4 regions of the Venatorbacter sp. C2-1 genome follow, and region 4 is predicted to be linked to each of the others. Evidence: predicted binding sites of a transcription regulator. Region 4 holds the regulator's gene; each other region holds the start of a gene.
The links. Region 4 encodes FNR, which switches genes on or off when oxygen is low (the NO sensors DNR and NnrR bind a similar motif). Its sites were predicted from a motif close to TTGATNTANATCAA; they were not measured.

Region 1 (4,632 bases), 1.4 Mb from region 4:
CCGTTGCTCTGGCAGGCCTTTCCCCACGCCGGTGGCTTACGTGCACTGCGATTGCTGGCGATGTTCACCATGCTGATGAATATGTCCGGCTCGTTCCAGAAAATTATGGGAAGAAATCACCTCGGGCCGACCCTGATGGTGAGTTTTATCATCATCATTATGGCCGGCACCTTAATGGCGGTGATTGATCCCAATGTGCAGACACCGATGGATGGTATCTGGTGGGCCTGGGTAACGGTAACCACCGTGGGCTATGGTGATATTGTGCCGGGCAGCACCGCCGGGCGTTTATTCGGGTCGGTACTGATTCTGATGGGAATTGGTTTATTTTCGATGATGACCGCCAGCTTTTCTGCGTTTTTTATGCAGCAGGAAGAAGAAGACCTGATTGCCAAAGAAACGGCGAATGCTGACCGGCTGGCTAAAATGGAAAGCCGTATGGAGCAGCTGGAAACCAAACTGGATCAGCTGCTGACCATTGCCCTGGAAGCTGAGCAGCAACGCCGTGAACAGGGACGCGACCTGGATGGTGGCGAGCGTTAATCAGTCTGTTCTGCGCACTGGATACATTGGGTTGTGTAAGGAACGGCCTGCAGGCGCTTTTCGTCAATCGTATTTCCACATTCGCTGCATTCGCCATAAATTCCTGCATCCAGACGCGCCAGTGCCTGATTGATCATCGTGATCTCGTGTAAAGATTCACCGGCAATGGCATGCAGTACATCGTCATTTTCCCGCTCTACCGCTTGTTCGGCAAAATCTGCGGACAAAGGCTCATCGCGGTGACTGGCATCACGCTCAACCTTACTGGCGCGGTTTTCCAGCATGGCTTTACGCTGTGTTAACACTTGTCTGATGGCGCTGGTATCCATATCACTTTCCTTTGTTAGCTTTACTTCAGGCTAGGCCAGAGGAGGGTTTTTCTCCTTGATGTGCATCAGGAAGCTGGCAACTTCCTGCGCTGAGGGCGGATGGCTTAGCCTACACTGTGCCAAACGGCGGAGAGGCATGTTATGGAAGATCCACTCTATCTGAATGATCCCTATCAGGCTCTGGGACAGAAAATGCATTTTATGCAGCGACTGGAGCGTCTTTACCGGGTATTGCGCGAGCAGTATGAAGGCGTGCAGCGTTTTGCGCTGGTGCTGTACAACCCTGAAGATGGGCTGCTGTCGACTTTTGTTTATGAAAGCGATGACACCTCGCCGCTGTTAGGTTACAGCGTGCGGCTGGATGACGTGCCGTCACTGCAGGCTCTGGCCGATAAACCGGCTTTGCGGGTGGTTAATGACATGCGCTGCTTCCGTCATAAGAGTTTATCTGTTCATACCGCAGCGTTGTTGTCTCAGGGCTACCGGGCGAGCCTCACCATGCCGGTATTCCATGATGGTGCTTTGCTGGGATTTCTGTTTCTGAACTCACTGCAGCGGCATTATTTTTCTGAGCAGAAAATTGCCTACTGCAACCTGTGGGCGCATCTGGTTGGCCAGTTGCTGGTGCGCGAACATGATGCGGTTGCCCGTATGCAGGCGCTGGTAAAATTTGCCACCGACGTCAGCGGTCGCCGTTCGGTAGAAACCGATGCCCATGTGCGGCGCATGGCTGCCTATGCGCGCATGATTGCCCGCGCCCTGCAGAAAAAACTGCAGTTAAGCGATGCCTTTATCGAATATCTGGCGCTGTTTGCTCCTCTGCATGACATCGGTAAAATTGCCATCCCCGACAGTATTCTGCACAAAGCCGGCCCGCTGACGGCGGACGAATTCGAGCGAATGAAATCCCATGTGAAAGTCGGGCGCGATATTGTCGACCAGGCTCTGGAGCATTTTGCGCTCGGCGATATGGAGCACACCGAAATGCTGCGCAACATTGTTCAGTATCACCATGAAAAACTGAATGGCAGTGGTTATCTGGGGGCCGAAGGCGATGACGTACCGCTGGAAGCGCGGATTATTGCGGTGGCCGATATTCTTGATGCCTTGTTAAACCGGCGCAGCTACAAGGAAGCCTGGCCACAGGACAAAGTCTTCGCTGAATTACAGCAAATGGCGGCGCACAACGAGCTCGATCAGGCTTGTGTGGATGCCGTGTTAAAGCATCCACAACAGGTTGATGATATTCAGCGACGCTACCCGTCCTGAGTCTGCTCAGGACTGTTCCAGCAATTCAATCGCCAGACGGACAAAGTCTTTGGAGCTGAGCAGACCGATCAGATGATTTTCACTATCAGTAACCAGTAAGCAACCCTGACGGCTGTTGCGTAACTGCTGACCGGCGACGGTCAGTGGCATATCGGCCGGAATGGTTTGAACATCGGTATTAATGCAGGAGCTCAGTTTGGTTTGTGCCAGATACGTCTGCAGATTATGCGCGCCAAATTTATCGGTAATACGGAATGCTTCGGTTAAAAATTCTTTCTGACTGAGCAGGCCGAATATTTTCCCTTCTGCATCAACTACCGGAATGTGGCGAACCTGATGGCGCCCCATCGTTTGTTCAGCATCCTGCAGGGTATCGTCGGGCAGGTGAGTAAGCAGTTCGCGGGTCATCAGGTCGCTGACCAGTTTCATAGCATGTTCCTGTAAAAGTACGCCGGACGGAGCAGCCGCTACGGCGGTGTGGTTGTGTATTATTTATCAGTAAAGCAGGAAATAGCCGGAGTGCTATGCTGAAACTATTCAAAGGAGGGTGGTATGAGCATCAATAATCACATTCGTAATTACTATGAACAGCTGGTTGCCGAAGAGATCCTGCGTCGTTTACATGGCCAGTCGCCAGCGGTCAGCATCGAACATATGGCTGATATCGCCTGTGTTGCTCTTAACCGACTTCCTCCCCGCTATATCCGCTTTGAGGTGGATATGGCGTTTTTTATGACTCCGGATGAACTGGTGAAAACCAATAACAGTGTCACCGAGGCCGTCACGGAGGCTATCGCTTTCGTCGAAAAACACCGGCGTGAAGAAGACGAGTAGTGACCTTTTCTTTACATAATGTAAAGAAACACTCCAGCTGCTTGAAACTACAGCACTTTTTCTCCGACACTGGACCCCGGACCCGGGGGGACGTATGAATCTGTTATTAGTTGATGACGATCAGGAGCTGTGCGCATTACTGCGCCGCTACCTTGAGCGTGAATTATTTAAAGTGACAACGGTACACACCGCAGACGAAGGATTGAGTGAAGCACTGACCGGCAAATACCAGGCAGTGATTCTGGATATTATGCTGCCGGGTGGTAACGGCCTGGAGATTCTGCGCAGTATCCGTCAGCGCAGTGACCTGCCGGTTATTATGCTGACGGCCAAAGGGGACGAACTGGACCGTATCGAGGGGCTGGAAATCGGCGCCGATGATTATCTGCCCAAACCCTGTAACCCGCGTGAGTTATCCGCCCGCCTGCGTTCAGTCTTACGCCGTAATCGCTCCGCCGAAGTGGTATCTGCCAACATTGAGCTGGATGAGCTGGTGATTGATCTCGACCAGCATCAGGTATTGCGCAACAACGAAGCGGTCGAATTAACGGTGACGGAATTTAATATCCTCAGTGTGCTGGCCCGTGATGCCGGCAAAGTGGTGGAAAAGAACCGTCTGGCAGAGCAGTCCATGCAACGCTCTCTGACGCTGTTTGACCGCAGTCTGGATATGCATCTGAGCAATTTGCGTAAAAAACTCGGACCCAACCGTAACGGCGATGCCCGTATCCGTACCATTCGTGGCGTTGGCTACATGTACGCTCCGGAACAGGAGATGGCTCAGGCCTGATTCGTGCGCGGCATTTTTATCCGGATCTATCTCGCCTTCATGGTCACCAGTCTGGTGGCCACGCTGGTGACCCTGTTACTGGCAATGTATTACCGCCAGTGGTCGAACGACTCCGTTAACCTGATTGCGCCAACCGGCGGGTATATCTCCGCAGCTGAACTGATTCTGCAGCGTGGCGGTGAACCTCTGCTGCTCGAATGGCTGTTAACCTTCGAGCGTCATCCCAGTGTGAACGCTTATGTGTTTGATGATCAGGGCATCAGCCTGCTGCCCAATGTGCCGGCTGACGTGCTGGAATATGCCTTTGCCTCTGACTCTTATCAGGCGCGGGTTAACCCGCTTGGGCAAACTGAAATTCTGGTGAAAGCACCGCTGCAGAGTCATGACGGCCGGGTTTATCTGCTGGTGGTGGAATTCCTCCATCCGCTCGCGGTGTTTAACCTGCCGGCCTATCTCGGCTGGGGTTTTCTGGCATCGCTGCTGTTATTTGCCATTTGGGGTTTTGTGCTGTCGCGCTATATGGCGCGGCCATTACTGTCTTTACAGCGCAGTGTGCGCGCCTTTGCCGATGGCCAGTGGCCGGTGCGGATTGCGCCGAAGTTATTACTGCGGCGTGATGAAATCGGCGAGTTGGGGCGCGAATTCGGGCAGATGGCCGAGCGTCTGCAGCGCCTGATTTCCGATCAGCGCCAGCTGTTGCGCGATGTTTCCCATGAGCTGCGCTCGCCGCTTGCCCGCACTGCCGTGGCGCTGGAACTGGCGCGGCTGGATGCGCTACCGGAACAGGTGGAATATCTGGACCGTATTGAGCTGGAAACTCAGCGCCTGAACGAACTGATTGAAGACCTGCTGAGTATGGCCCGGCTT
Region 2 (4,632 bases), 1.5 Mb from region 4:
GCATTATGCTCGCGGCCGCCGGCGCCGCTTATTGCGTCAGCATGATCATTTACCAGCCGGCGTGGATGGGACAGTTCTCCCTGCTGCTGAATATCAGTCCACTGATTGCCGATAAAATCGGTGAACTGGCACTGGCAGCCTCCGCGACCTGTCAGGCGCTGGCCGTACTGGCGCTGGGCTGGCATGGCAGCCGCGCCACACTGTACCGGCGGATTCTGCTACTGGCGGCATTGGTTCACCTGCCGGTTGCTTTAGTGACCGTCTGGCTGGCACAGGAGGCCACGCTGATGGTGGTTGCCTGCATGATTGTCGCTAATGAATTTCTTGCAGCCCTGATTCTGACCCAGGGACGTTCTGAACACCCACAGGCTCAGCGCTGGCTGCTGACTGGCCACCTGCTGGTTGGCTTTGGTGTGCTGCTGGCCATCCTGACCAGCCACAACCTGTTATCGCTGGATCTGTTTACCAGCTGGGCACCGGTTATTCTGCCATTTATCGTTATTGCCAGTCTGGTGCTGGCAATTATGAGCATTAAGCTGCAACAGCACCCTTTGCAAAATCAGGCCAATGCCGAGCTGCGTATGACGCCTGCCCTGCTGTCGCAGATCAGTCATGAACTGCGTACACCAATCAATGGCGTTATTGGCATGACGGAGTTACTGGGCGATACCCCACTGAGTGCCAACCAGCGTGATTTCTCCGATACCATCGCCCTCGCCGGTCGCGATCTGTTGCATGTTGCCAATGAAGTTTCCGATCTGGCGCGCATCCAGAACGCCCAGCTCGAACTGGAGCAACGACCATTCAGTACCACGCAGCTGCTGAATCAGGTTATCAGCCACTTCCAACAGGAAGCCAGCCGTAAACAGGTCGAACTGGTGCTGGATATCAGCGACGAGCTGCCGGAATATTTTATCGGTGACCGCGGCCGTCTGCAGACCCTGCTGCATAATGTTCTGGCCCGCGCTCTGGCTTATACCGAATATGGTGAGCTGGCACTGCAGGCATCTTATTACCAGACCACTCAGGCCCATGGACTGCGTCTGCAGATCCAGCTGAGCAGCACCATCGTTAAGCAGGACGAGCTGAAAAATGCATTCTCCGTTTTACAGCACCACCTGCCGCTGGCAGAAAACTACAGCGCCAAGAGCTGGAATCTGCTGGTAACACGCCACCTGCTGCAGAAAATGAAAGCCACTCTGGAAGTAGAAAGTATGACCAGTCAGGGAGCCTCACTGACGCTCTACCTGCCGCTGGAAGCGGAAGCCGGAAACAGCATTCCCTCGCCGCAGGATGACAGTCTGATTGGTCTGCGCATTCTGATCGTCGATGATAATGCATCACTCAGAAACGTGATCGAAAAACAGGTACGCCGCTGGGGCATGCGCCCGGACAGCACTTACAGCGGTAAGGAAGCACTCGCCATGCTGCGTAATCAGATAAGCATCGGCCAGCCCTATGATTTCATCATAATCGATCACGATATGCCGATTATGGATGGCCTGCAGCTGGCAGAACGAATCCGCTCTGATAAAGACATCAGCCAAAAACCAGCGCGCCTGATGCTGACAGGTTTAAGCATCAGCAGTGTGCGCGACGATGCTCTGGCCGTTGGTATTCAGCACCTGCTGGCCAAACCGGCCAGCGGCGAACGCCTGCGTAACGCCTTGCTGACCCTCAAATACCAGCCTCAGGTGCAGAACGAAGGCAGTTAATCGGCCGCGACTGCGCGGCTCGCAGCCCACTGCCGCAGTGCCTGCATAGGTTCTGCCATCACCACTGACAACGGCCGGGTACGGCGGATTTCCTGCAGCAGGGTATCCGTGCTGAGACCGGGGCCGGAGTGCTCACTGCTGGCGGCATGCCAGGCCGATACCACCGCCTGCTCCAGCTCGGCACCGGAAAAACCGTCACTTTCTTCAGCCAGTGCAGCCAGATCAAAACGCTGCGGGTCCAGCCCGCGCTTGTGCATATGCAGGCGCAGAATCTCCGCTCGGATTTCAGGCTTGGGCAGATCAACAAAGAACAGCTCATCCAGACGGCCCTTACGCAGTAACTCCGGTGGCAGCGCATGAATGTTGTTCGCCGTCGCCACCACAAATACCTGCGCATCATGCTCTGCCAGCCAGGTCAGCAAGGTGCCGAGAATACGCTGACTGACACCGGCATCGTTGCTGTCCTGCCCCAGTCCTTTCTCAATCTCGTCAATCCAGACCACACAGGGCGACATAGTTTCGGCAAGCTTCAGCGCTTCGCGCAGATTGCGTTCGGTCTCGCCGAAAAACTTGTTGTACAGGGTGCCGAAATCCAGACGCAGCAGGGGTAAGCCCCAGGAACCGGCCACCGCCTTCGCCGCCAGACTCTTACCGCTGCCCTGTACACCGAACAGCAGTAAGCCGCGCGGCCGCAGTTTGCGCTCGGCGGTCATAAAGGCCTGCTGGCGCTGCGCCAGCCAGGTTTTCATCACCTCCAGACCGGCAACATCGCTGAAACGCGCAGTGTCGTATTCAAAACTCATCACACCGTCCATATCCAGCAAGGCCATCTTGGCACGGCTGACCGCCGGTACATCGTCCTGGGTAATGGCGCCGTCATCGACGATGGCACCGCGCACCAGGCGACGGGCATCGGAGAAAGTAAGTCCCTTCAGATTGGCGACCAGCTGCTGCAGGGTGTCGTTATCACTGCGCACTTTACGGCCACTGAGCTTGGCGTAACGCTGGGCTTCTTCTTTCACCAAAGCCAGCAACTGGCTGTCATCCGGTAACTGCAGGCTGAAGCTGGCAGCCAGGCGCTGCAATTCCGGTGGCGCCTGCAGGCGGTGGCTGAGCAACACCACGGTTTTGCCGTAACGCTCATGCTGCAGAGCAATGTCTTTCAGCAAACGCACCACCAAAGGCTCTTCGAGAAACGGATGCAGGTCGCAGAAGATAAACAATCCGCCCTGTTCGCGCTCGCGTACGATTCGAAGGGCATCGGCGGGCTGCGTGGTTTCGTTGGCGCCAATGTCCTCACCAAAGCCGAGACGGCGCAGACCATCGCTCAGCGTCCATTGTTGCAGCGCCAGACCGCGGCGGATGGCCAGCCGGGTCAGCATCTCCAACGCCCGCGCTTCCTCATGGGATTCCAGCAGCAACAGCGGCACCTGGCGGTCGAGCAACAGGCTTAAATCGTGTAAATCCTGCATCGCAGTCTCCTTATTCTATGCGCGATTCTAACCACTCCATGGGCGACTGTCCGCCCTGTTCTGGCCGAAACTCACTTGATATGGGTCATGCGCCGGACGCCGTTATGCCGTAAAATGGCCGGAAATTCCGGAGGTATGAGTTATGAATGCCAACTCCCGTCGCTACTCGCTGTTTGACAAACTGATCCAGAACGCCGATCAGGCATTACGCACACTGGTGCCCGGTGCTGCACAGGAAGAACGCCCATCCCCGGCGCAGCAGCGCCCGTACCACGAGCTGAACGAGGCCGAACAGAAACACGCCGCCGGGCTGATGCGTATTAACCATACCGGTGAAGTCTGCGCCCAGGCGCTGTATCAGGGCCAGGCATTGACCGCCAAATTGCCTGAAGTACGGGAAGCCATGGAAGAAGCCGCCCGCGAAGAAATTGATCACCTGGTGTGGTGCGAAGATCGCATCAAAGATCTGGGCAGCCATACCAGCCGTCTGAATCCGCTGTTTTACGGACTGTCATTCGGCATCGGCGCTCTGGCCGGAAAAATCTCCGACAAAGTCAGTCTGGGTTTTGTCGCCGCCACCGAAGAACAGGTGTGCAAGCATCTGAGTCAGCATATGACCAGCCTGCCGGTGCAGGACGAAAAGAGCAAAGCGGTACTGCTGCAAATGCTGGAAGACGAAGCCAAACACGCAACCGTTGCCCTCGAAGCCGGCGGCCATAAATTCCCGCTGCCGGTCAAACTGGCGATGACCGCGGTATCGAAAGTGATGACCAAATCCGTTTATCGCTTCTGATAAAACCCCAGCCTGTATAATCATGCCTCCGCATCGCGCACTGACCTGCACCAAAGCAGGTCAGATGCGGAACGCATAACTCCCGTCACCAATAGATAGAATCGCTGTTTAGCAGGCAAAATGCCGCTGGTCTTTTACTCTGAATAAAGATGAGTAAGGAGCATCCCATGAGCCGATTCAGCGTTATCGAATTTATCCGCCGTATTTATCGCCTGCCACAGGATTATCCGGAACTGAACTGGACCCGCACCGAACTGTACCGGCGCCGGTTAGAGCAGGTAAAAAATGGCTGGATTATTACCGGCCTGATTATGCTCGCCAGCGGCAGTACCGCCGTGGTTTGTGTATTGGGCGCATTCGCCACCTTTTTATCGCTGGCGTTTCTTGAGCCGGATAATCCGCCACTCTGACGGTTCTTTAGTGCACGAAATCGCAGGCATAAAAAAACCCTCCGGCGGAGGGTTCTTTTATGGCTTCTGATTCTGAATTACAGGCTCAGAATTTTCTCGCCGCGGGAAATACCGGACACACCGGTACGTACCGTTTCCAGAACACAGCCAGCACCGATTGCTTCAATAAAAGCCTCCAGTTTGTCGCTGGTTCCGGTCAGCTGGATGGTATACACGCTGGCAGACACATCCACGATCTGACC
Region 3 (4,632 bases), 1.6 Mb from region 4:
CCAAAAGAAAATCCTTCTGGTACGCCGGTGACACCGTCAACCTCGGTATTGGTCAGGGCTTTATGCTGGTTACGCCGATGCAGCTGGCAACCGCAACCGCAGTACTGGCCAATCGTGGTCAGTGGCAGGTACCGCGTCTGATTCTGGCGCATAACGATATAGCCGACGAAATTCCGCATGGCGATATTGCCGATATTCAGCTGAAAAACCCGCAGGACTGGGAACAGATGTATCACGCCATGGAACAGGTGATCAGCGGCAGCCGTGGCACAGCCCGGCGCCTGCTGAGCAAACTGCGCTACCCGATTGCCGGTAAAACCGGTACCGCGCAGGTCGTGGGCATCAAACAGGATGAAGAGTACGACTCCGAATCCCTGCGTGAGCGCTGGCGTGACCACGCACTCTTTATTGCTTTTGCTCCGGTGGAAAAGCCAGAGATTGCCATTGCCGTGGTGATCGAAAACGGTGAATCCGCCGGCCGTACCGCCGGCCCTATTGCACAGAGCATCATTAACGAATACCTCGGAGGCGCAGAAGGCTAGTGGCTAATACCGATTTCAGCCGCACCATGGGCAGCGGCCATCACCAGCATGGGTTCGATCGCAGCCGCGCCTGGTTTGAGCGCATGCACATCGACCTCATTCTGTTCCTGCTGATTCTGCTGCTGGCCGGTTGCGGCCTGCTGATTCTGTACAGCGGCAGCGGCCAGGATATGACCATGGTCAAACGTCAGGCGCTGCATTTTCTGATCGGTTTTATCGTCCTGATTGTCGTGGCCCAGTTTCCTCCGCGCTTTTATCAGACTGTGGCTCCCTGGGCCTTTGCCATCGGTGTTATTGCGCTTATCGGCGTACTGGTCATGGGCGTGGGTGCCAAAGGCGCACAACGCTGGCTGGAACTACCCGGTCTGCCGCGTTTTCAGCCATCAGAGCTGGTGAAGCTGGCGCTGCCGCTGACGGTCGCTTGGTATATGTCGACCCGTCCTGTACCGCCGCGTTTTTTCGACCTGATTAAGGCCATGATAATTATTGGCCTGCCCACCATTCTGATTCTGAAACAACCCGATCTCGGTACATCCATTCTGATCAGCGCGTCCGGAATTCTGGTGTTGTTTTTTGCCGGTATGTCCTGGGCATTAATACTGTCGATGATAGGTATTGTCGCAGCCTGTGCACCACTGATGTGGTTTTTTGTGATGCGTGAATATCAGAAACAACGGGTGCTGACTTTTCTCAATCCGGAAAGCGATCCGCTCGGGTCCGGCTGGAATATTATTCAGTCAAAAACGGCCATTGGTTCAGGCGGCATTGATGGCAAGGGATTTTTACAGGGCACTCAGTCGCAGCTTGAGTTTCTGCCGGAAAGCCATACCGATTTTATTATCGCCGTACTGGCAGAAGAACTCGGCCTGATTGGCGTACTTGCCCTGCTGATATTGTACTTTCTGATTATTATGCGTTGCCTGTATCTGTCTTCCCGCTGTGAAACTTTATTCGGCCGTTTGTTGTCCGGTAGTCTGGCCGTTACGTTTTTTATCTATGTATTCGTAAACATAGGTATGGTCAGTGGCATATTACCAGTGGTCGGCGTACCCTTACCGCTGGTGAGCTACGGTGGCACCTCGGTAGTCAGTCTGCTGACGGCTTTCGGTTTAATTATGTCCATGTACACCCACCGGCAGAATTAGGATACAGATTTATGCGTTTTTTCCGTGACACCCTGAGTAAATTAAGCAGCGCTTTATTGTTATGTGCAGCCCTGCCTGTTTCTGCAGCTTATGATCAGCATCCGCGCAGCGACGAATTTATTGCTGAAGCCAGCAAAGAATACAAAATTGATCCGGCCGAAATCCGCGCCTGGCTGACCCATGCCGAAAAGCTCGACTCCGTTCTCGAAGCCATTGCCCGTCCGGCCGAAAAAGTAAAAGAGTGGGACGAATATCAGGATATATTTCTGACCTCAAAACGCATATCTGCCGGTAAAGCATTTTTGCAGGAACATGCCGAGCTGCTGCAACAGGCCGAACAAAAATTCGGTGTGGATAAACACATTATTGCTGCCATCATCGGCGTAGAAACATTTTATGGAACCCGTCAGGGAAATTATCGCGTACTCGATTCCCTCGCCACACTGGCCTTTGATTATCCGCAACGGCCGCTGTTCTGGCGCGAATTAAAAGCCTTCTTTGCTCTCGCCCGCGATGAAAAAATCGACCCGGCCAGTGTCAAAGGTTCTTATGCCGGAGCGATGGGTTATGGCCAGTTTATTCCGACCAGTTTTCTGAACTACGCCGTTGATGCTGACAAAGACGGTAAGCGTGATCTGTGGGGTAACCCTGCGGATGCGATTTTCAGCGTCGCCAACTACTTCAAACGCCACGGCTGGCGCACCGGTGAAGCCGTAACCCAACGCGTTCGGGTCAGCGGTAAAGACTATGAAGAAATCATCAACGACAGCCTCAAACCCAAATGGACCGTTGCCGAATTAAAAGCACTGGGCGTGGAACCGACCAATAAAGTCGCCGAAGACCGCCCCGCGAACCTGATCCGTCTGCAGGGAAAAGTCGGTGCAGAATTCTGGCTCGGTGAACACAATTTTTATGTTATCACCCGCTACAACCACAGCCGCATGTATGCCATGGCCGTCTATCAGTTGAGTGAGGCGCTGCGTTGAGAGCGGTTACCCTTCTGCTGGCACTGACACTGGTGCTGGCAGGCTGTGCAACCTCGCGTTATCAGCACGCCAACGACTTCACTCCGGCAACCGTTGCCGATATCCACAATCTGCCGGAACCGGAACCTAAAGCAGAGCCCCGCAGCAGCATGGGTAATCCGCGCAGCTACCAGGTATTCGGCAAGGAATATCAGGTGATGGACAAGGCCGATAACTACAAAGAACGCGGTATTGCTTCCTGGTACGGTATGAAATTTCATGGTCACCGCACCTCAAACGGCGAAATTTACGACGTCTATCAGTTCAGCGCGGCCCACAAAACCCTGCCTCTGCCCAGCTATGTCCGTGTTACCCGGGTTGATAACGGCAAATCCATTATCGTGCGGGTCAATGACCGCGGGCCGTTCCACGAAGGCCGGATTATTGATCTGTCCTATGCTGCTGCCGTTCGCCTTGGCATCAATAAAATGGGCACGGCCGTGGTTGATGTTGAAGTTGTCACCCCACCCCATGCCCACAGCGTACGCTGGGTGCAGGTCAGCGCGTTGTCAGATGCCGCCGCCGCGCAACGGCTGCAGGCCAGCCTGCAGCGCTCACTGGCGCCCATGACCTGGCCGGTCAGCATCAGCACTCAGGACGGCGGAGCCGGTTTACATAAAGTGCGGATCGGACCAGTGCCCGAGGGTGATGATCTGCAGGCCGTACTGGACCGGCTTAATCAGCTGAATATCCGCCAGCCACTGCTGCTGGCTGCTCACCAGCTGAACTGATCACAACAAAGAGACAAAAAAAGGGGCCATGACGATCAACGTCAGGCCCAGAGGCAAGGTACTCAGCGCAGAAACAGTAAAACTAAAGCGTGTTGGCCCGGCTTATTCACCAGTACCGTGTTTTTCGATGTCTTTCTTAACAGCCCAGTAAACGCCGCCAAAGAAGGCGCAGGTCAGGGCAACAATAATCAGGCCGGAAAATACAACTTCATCCATAAACATAGTGCTCACCTCTCAGTTAAGCCGTGCAGTTCGGAGCGGCAATGGCTGCGTTGGCTGCTTCATTGCGCTTGGTATGAAGTCACTTTAGCAAGGGGCCGGAAGGCAGAATTGATGTAAATCAACGAAAAAATCGCCCCAGAAAGAGGTTGATACGGAGCTTGATACACATCAAATAACCATACAGTTATTATGACTAATGGTGTAAACCTTGCTACCGAATATGCTGAGCATCAACACTCCTGCGCAGATCCCTTGCAGCCATGCAGCAGACAGACACTGCGCAATTATTGGTATTTATCGTCAGTCAGTGCACACTATGTAAACCGGCGACCATAAAGGACTGAGCAAGGTGAAAGGACCAATTACACAAGCTGCTTCACTGCTGCTGTGCGGATCACTGTTCTCTGCGGCCCTGCTGCAGGCGGAAGAACAACCCGCCGCCGGAACGTCCTCTGTGACAGAGGCAACGGCAGAAGCTCCGACAGACCAAGCCACACCTGCCCTGACGCCTGTTGCACTAGGTGCAGCGCCCGAAGCAGATACCACAACACTGGCACGAACCAATCAGCAACTGTCACAACTGATCCGGCAGCAGGACTACCAGAGCGCCTATCAACTGGCACAACCACTGCTCAGCCTTTACGAAGGCGACCCGTCATTTGATTTTTATTACGCATTCAGCGCTGCCCAGCTTGGATATTTCAATGAAGCCTTATTCGGCTTCGAGCGCCTCAGCAGCAACTACCCGGCAGTTGCCCGCTACCGTCTGGAGTTAGCACGTGCTTACTATTACCTTGGTAATCACGATGCTGCCGAGCAGGAGTTCAGCCGGGTTCAGAGTACCAACCCGCCTGCGCAGGTCCGGGAGACCATTGCACAGTTCCTGCAACGTATTCAGGAGCAGCGCCTGAGCGTGATGCCTGCCTGGGGAGGTTTTGTCTCCGCCAGCGGCGGTTATGACTCCAAC
Region 4 (4,632 bases):
AGCGCAGGTCTGTGGCTGCAGAGCCAGCACCAGTGGCTGATGCTGATCTTGCGGACACTGGCCGCGCTGATGCTGATACTGATGGGGCTCTATATTGCCCGCTGGTCACTGATGCTGACCCGTATTGAGCAACTGGGCCAGGGAATCTGGAAACACCTGCAGCCTCTGACCCGCCGTTTTATGCAATCTCCGCGTGCGATTGATCGTCTGTGGCTGGGCATGCTCTGGGGCTGGTTGCCCTGCGGCCTGATTTACAGCACGCTGAGCTGGGTTGCCGCAAATGGCCAGCCTTTGCTGGGAGCCGCTGCGATGTTCGCCTTTGGTCTGGGTACCCTGCCAGCCCTGTTTGCCAGCACACTGGCGGCCAATGTACTGACGCCGTTTCTGAGCAACAACCGCGTGCGTCAGGTTGCCGGGGGATTACTGATCGGATTTGGTTTGTGGACGGCAGCATCGGTCTGGTTACTTTCTTGACAGATCGCGCGCTAATGCCGAACATAGCCGCAACTGCTGCACTTGTTACTTACTCCGACACCGGGGTTTCACTCAGGAATCAGTCATGAAAACGACACATGTTGCGCCTGCTCCACTGCGGGGCACTCAACCACACTGCCAGACCTGCTCACTGAATGCGTTGTGTCTGCCATTGTCCCTGAACGATTCCGATATGGAGCGCCTCGACGATATCATCCGCCGTGGCCGTCCGATCCAGAAAGGTCAGCTGCTGTTCCAGCAGGGCGAAGCGTTTCAATCCGTATTTGCCGTTCGCACCGGAGCCCTGAAAACCTACACTCTGGCGAGTAACGGTGAAGAACAGATTACCGGTTTTCACCTGGCCTCTGAGCTGGTTGGCCTGGCCGGTTATGATAACGGCAACTATCCGTTAACCGCCAAAGCGCTGGAAACCACCACCGTCTGTGAAATTCCGCTGCAGCAACTCGACAGTCTGGCCGATGACCTGCCGGATCTGCGTAAGCAGCTGATGCGTACCATGGGCACCGAAATCCGTCATGATCAGAACATGATGTTGCTGCTCAGCAAGAAAAACGCCGAAGAACGCGTAGCCTCTTTCCTGATTGATATTTCCCAGCGTTATTCCCGTCGTGGTTTTTCGGCCAGTCATTTCCGCCTGCCGATGTCGCGGGTGGATATCAGTAACTATCTGGGCCTCGCGGTAGAAACCATCAGCCGCGTGTTTACCCGCTTCCAGAAGAACGGCCTGATCGAAACCCAGGGTAAAGAAGTGATTCTGCAGGACCCCGATATGCTGTATGAACTGGCCGGCCTGAATACTGAAAAAGAGTGTGCCGCTCACCCGCAAGAGTAAGCCGCTCACCCGTAAGCAAAAAAACCGGCCAGAGGCCGGTTTTTTTATGCCTGCCCTCTTATGCCTGTTTTCTGCTTATGAACACTTATGCAACGCCCTCTGGTACGGGAAATGCTTTTACCAGAATAAAGGCTGAACAGACGTTATTTTTCTGGCGCCGGTATCCAGGCTATCTATTGGCAATTGGTATAAAACCGCAGCAGATAAAATAATCTGATCTAAGATTGCAGAAACAGCGTCATTCAGCCGATATGACGTATAAGGAGGTGACCATGGGCATCTGCGCAAATGAACTGACCCGCTGGGTAATCCAGCCAACCCTGCAACGCATCGGGGTTAGTAACCCGATGGCCAGCACCCTGCTGCTGGCAACTGCGGCTCAAGAATCGGCTCTTGGATCGCATCTCAAAGCCGCCGGTCAACGGGCTCTCGGCATTTACCGCATTCACAGCCTGACCCACCGCCATGTATGGGACGCTTATCTGGCACAACAGCCTGAACTGGCCAGCACCGTGCGCGGCCTTGCCAGCCAGCATGATTTTCTCAGTCACCCTCATGCCGAGCTGACCACCAATCTGTCTTATGCCACCGCCATTGCCTGGTTTATCTATGCCCGCAATGATGATTTTGTTCTGCCCGCCGATGCAACCGCAGAACAGCTCGCACGTCTGTGGAAACGTTTTTACCATCCCCGCAGTGGTGTCAGCATTGAAGAGTTCTGTGCCAGTCTCGGTGCCGCCACCGCCCTGCTCGACCGTGCAGCCTGAGCAGGCGTACCTTTTCTCAAAGTCCCCGAACAACATTCCTTTTTAACTGCCTGACCTGCGCAGGCGGTTCCTTCACCCGATGCATTCTGCTATAAAGCGGGCGCAATTATTCAGGGTGTTTTTATGATCGAATCCGCTGCCGAGCGCAAAGAGCAACTCGAGTTCAACAAACTGCAGAAGCGCCTGCGCCGCAATGTCGGCAAGGCCATCGAAGACTACCGCATGATCGAAGACGGCGATAAGGTCATGGTTTGCCTGTCCGGCGGTAAAGATTCGTACACCATGCTCGATATTCTGCTGAGTCTGCAGAAAAGCGCACCGATTCACTTTGATATCGTGGCGGTGAATATGGATCAGAAGCAGCCCGGATTTCCTGAACATGTGCTGCCGGAGTATCTGAGCCAGCTGGGTATTGAGTATCACATCGTCGAGAAAGATACCTACAGCGTAGTGAAAGAAATTATTCCGGAAGGTAAAACCACCTGCAGCCTGTGCTCCCGTCTGCGTCGTGGCACCCTGTATGGCTTTGCCGAGAGTATTGGCGCCAATAAAATCGCTCTTGGTCACCATCGTGACGACATCATCGAAACCCTGTTCCTCAATATGTTCCATGGTGGCAAGCTCAAGGCCATGCCGCCGAAACTGCTGAGTGACGACCAGAAACACGTACTGATCCGTCCGCTGGCTTATTGCAAAGAAAAAGACATCGAGAAATTTTCCCAGGCACGGGGCTTCCCGATCATTCCGTGCAACCTGTGTGGCTCACAGGAAAACCTGCAACGTCAGAATATTAAGATGATGCTGGAACAGTGGGACAAGGAGCAGCCGGGACGCAGTGAAAATATCTTTGCCGCTATCTGTAATGTGGCGCCGTCACAATTGGGCGATACGCAGCTGTTTGATTTTGTCACCCTGCAGGATAAGCAGGACAAAGGTCATCTGTTTACCCGTCTGGATGTGGTTCAGATCGACTGATCTGACTGCTCTTTTTGGCTGGCAAAAGAAAAGGCGGTCATAAACCGCCTTGCAACATGCTGGTGACCAGCAGCTGATAATCCCCCGGCCCTTTCACAATAAACTCCATCTTATAACGCCGGTCGGTAATGATGGATTCGGCCATTGCCGTCAGGTGACAAGCATCAGGACTCAGTTGCGGCTGTGGCATCTGCAGATGAACCTGATACTGTCCTTCCAGCTCTTCTACCCGCACCGTTGAGATCGCCTGAGTTTCACTGCCGGCAATGCCTTTACGGATCCACTGCAGATAAATGCCATGCGGGCCTTTCACACTAGTACGGACAACGCGGATGTACCCCTCTCCGGCGTCAGACTTCCACGGGCAGACCCGCTGTACCTGATCAATCCAGACCGGCATTTTATAGACGCCGGCAAAGGGCCAGGTTTCGCCTTCGGCGGCTGCTTCGTTCTGCATCCCGGCGTCGGTGGCCAAGGCTGTCAACGTCAGAAAAGCCAACAGCAAAGCCATGATCGTGCGTACTGATATCATAATGATCCTCCTGCCATTAAGCCTAGCAGAGGTCAGCTTTCATGCTGTTGCAGAAGGCAGATACATCAGGCGGAGAAAACGGCCTGATTACTGCCGCCGGCATCCCATTCAGGGCGCTGGTAAGATACGCTGAGGATGTAAAAGGTTTCTTCTCCTTTCGGCAGGCGTACGGTCACTTCATCATCGACACGTTTTCCCAGTAATCCCCGCGCCAACGGCGCATCAACGCTGATATAGCCGCGTTTGAGATCAATTTCATCCTCGCCCACCAGACGGTAGCGATGAACCTCGCCATCATCGTCTTCAAGTTCCAGCCAGGCGCCAAAAAAAACTTTCTGCGGATCAGCCGGCAGACGATCGACCACCGTCAGAATCTCCAGACGCTTCAGCAGGAAACGGACGCGACTGTCGATCTGGCGTAATCGGCGTTTACCATAGATGTATTCCGCATTTTCCGAGCGATCCCCCAGCTTGGCGGCATCTGAAACTTCCTGCGTCACTTTTGGACGCTCAGTGCGCCACAGGTAATCATATTCCCGGCGTAAGGCCTGCTCCCCCTCCGGGGTAATCAGATGGCTGCGTTTCGGCAGCGGCTTTTTTTCCTTCTCACTCATAAACAACGGCCTGTACCAAAAGATTTCATGGTTTCGCAACACAGTCATGTCAGGGTGTCAGCATGGGCATGCCTGAACAACAACGTACAGCATTCCTCCAGAACCGGGAAAACCGGCAAAAACATCCGGGTGATGATGCAGAATGATCAAACGCAGTTTTAAAATGGTGACCGGTATTCTGCTGTTGCTGCTGGGAATTATTATTACGCCAATGCCGATTCCGCTTGGCATTATCCTGATCATTCTGGGCCTGTCTATGCTGGTATCGACTATCCCCAGAGTGCGCACATTTCTGCAGTTTCTGCGCCGTCGTTATCACGTGTTTTCGCACAAGCTGAACAGCATTAAACATCGCCTGCCGGCATTTGCGCGCCAGCTGATTGAAGATACCGACCCGGACCAGCCCTGAGGCCTCCC

Region 1: a site for FNR is predicted at 928-941, ahead of MT343_RS17145 (TraR/DksA family transcriptional regulator). Genes of this name have one in related genera too.
Region 2: a site for FNR is predicted at 3,263-3,276, ahead of coq7 (2-polyprenyl-3-methyl-6-methoxy-1,4-benzoquinone monooxygenase). Genes of this name have one in related genera too.
Region 3: a site for FNR is predicted at 3,824-3,837, ahead of ccoM (cytochrome c oxidase subunit CcoM). Genes of this name have one in related genera too.

The regions. Positions count from the first base shown of each region.
Region 1 covers NZ_CP094879.1:3,826,391-3,831,022, reverse strand. The annotation lists gene MT343_RS17150 (potassium channel family protein) at 1-543, shown strand, start outside; gene MT343_RS17145 (TraR/DksA family transcriptional regulator) at 540-872, opposite strand; gene MT343_RS17140 (HD domain-containing phosphohydrolase) at 1,014-2,141, shown strand; gene MT343_RS17135 (CBS domain-containing protein) at 2,148-2,570, opposite strand; gene MT343_RS17130 (late competence development ComFB family protein) at 2,694-2,975, shown strand; gene MT343_RS17125 (response regulator transcription factor) at 3,070-3,765, shown strand; gene MT343_RS17120 (sensor histidine kinase) at 3,769-4,632, shown strand, end outside.
Region 2 covers NZ_CP094879.1:964,433-969,064, reverse strand. The annotation lists gene MT343_RS04365 (7TM-DISM domain-containing protein) at 1-1,715, shown strand, start outside; gene MT343_RS04360 (AAA family ATPase) at 1,712-3,187, opposite strand; gene coq7 (2-polyprenyl-3-methyl-6-methoxy-1,4-benzoquinone monooxygenase) at 3,330-3,980, shown strand; gene MT343_RS04350 (hypothetical protein) at 4,148-4,390, shown strand; gene ilvN (acetolactate synthase small subunit) at 4,468-4,632, opposite strand, start outside.
Region 3 covers NZ_CP094879.1:907,605-912,236, reverse strand. The annotation lists gene mrdA (penicillin-binding protein 2) at 1-542, shown strand, start outside; gene rodA (rod shape-determining protein RodA) at 542-1,687, shown strand; gene mltB (lytic murein transglycosylase B) at 1,699-2,673, shown strand; gene MT343_RS04055 (septal ring lytic transglycosylase RlpA family protein) at 2,670-3,443, shown strand; gene ccoM (cytochrome c oxidase subunit CcoM) at 3,546-3,665, opposite strand; gene MT343_RS04050 (tetratricopeptide repeat protein) at 4,015-4,632, shown strand, end outside.
Region 4 covers NZ_CP094879.1:2,468,072-2,472,703, forward strand. The annotation lists gene MT343_RS10890 (sulfite exporter TauE/SafE family protein) at 1-474, shown strand, start outside; gene fnr (fumarate/nitrate reduction transcriptional regulator Fnr) at 560-1,327, shown strand; gene MT343_RS10900 (hypothetical protein) at 1,600-2,094, shown strand; gene ttcA (tRNA 2-thiocytidine(32) synthetase TtcA) at 2,218-3,069, shown strand; gene MT343_RS10910 (hypothetical protein) at 3,107-3,601, opposite strand; gene greB (transcription elongation factor GreB) at 3,667-4,215, opposite strand; gene MT343_RS10920 (PGPGW domain-containing protein) at 4,358-4,624, shown strand.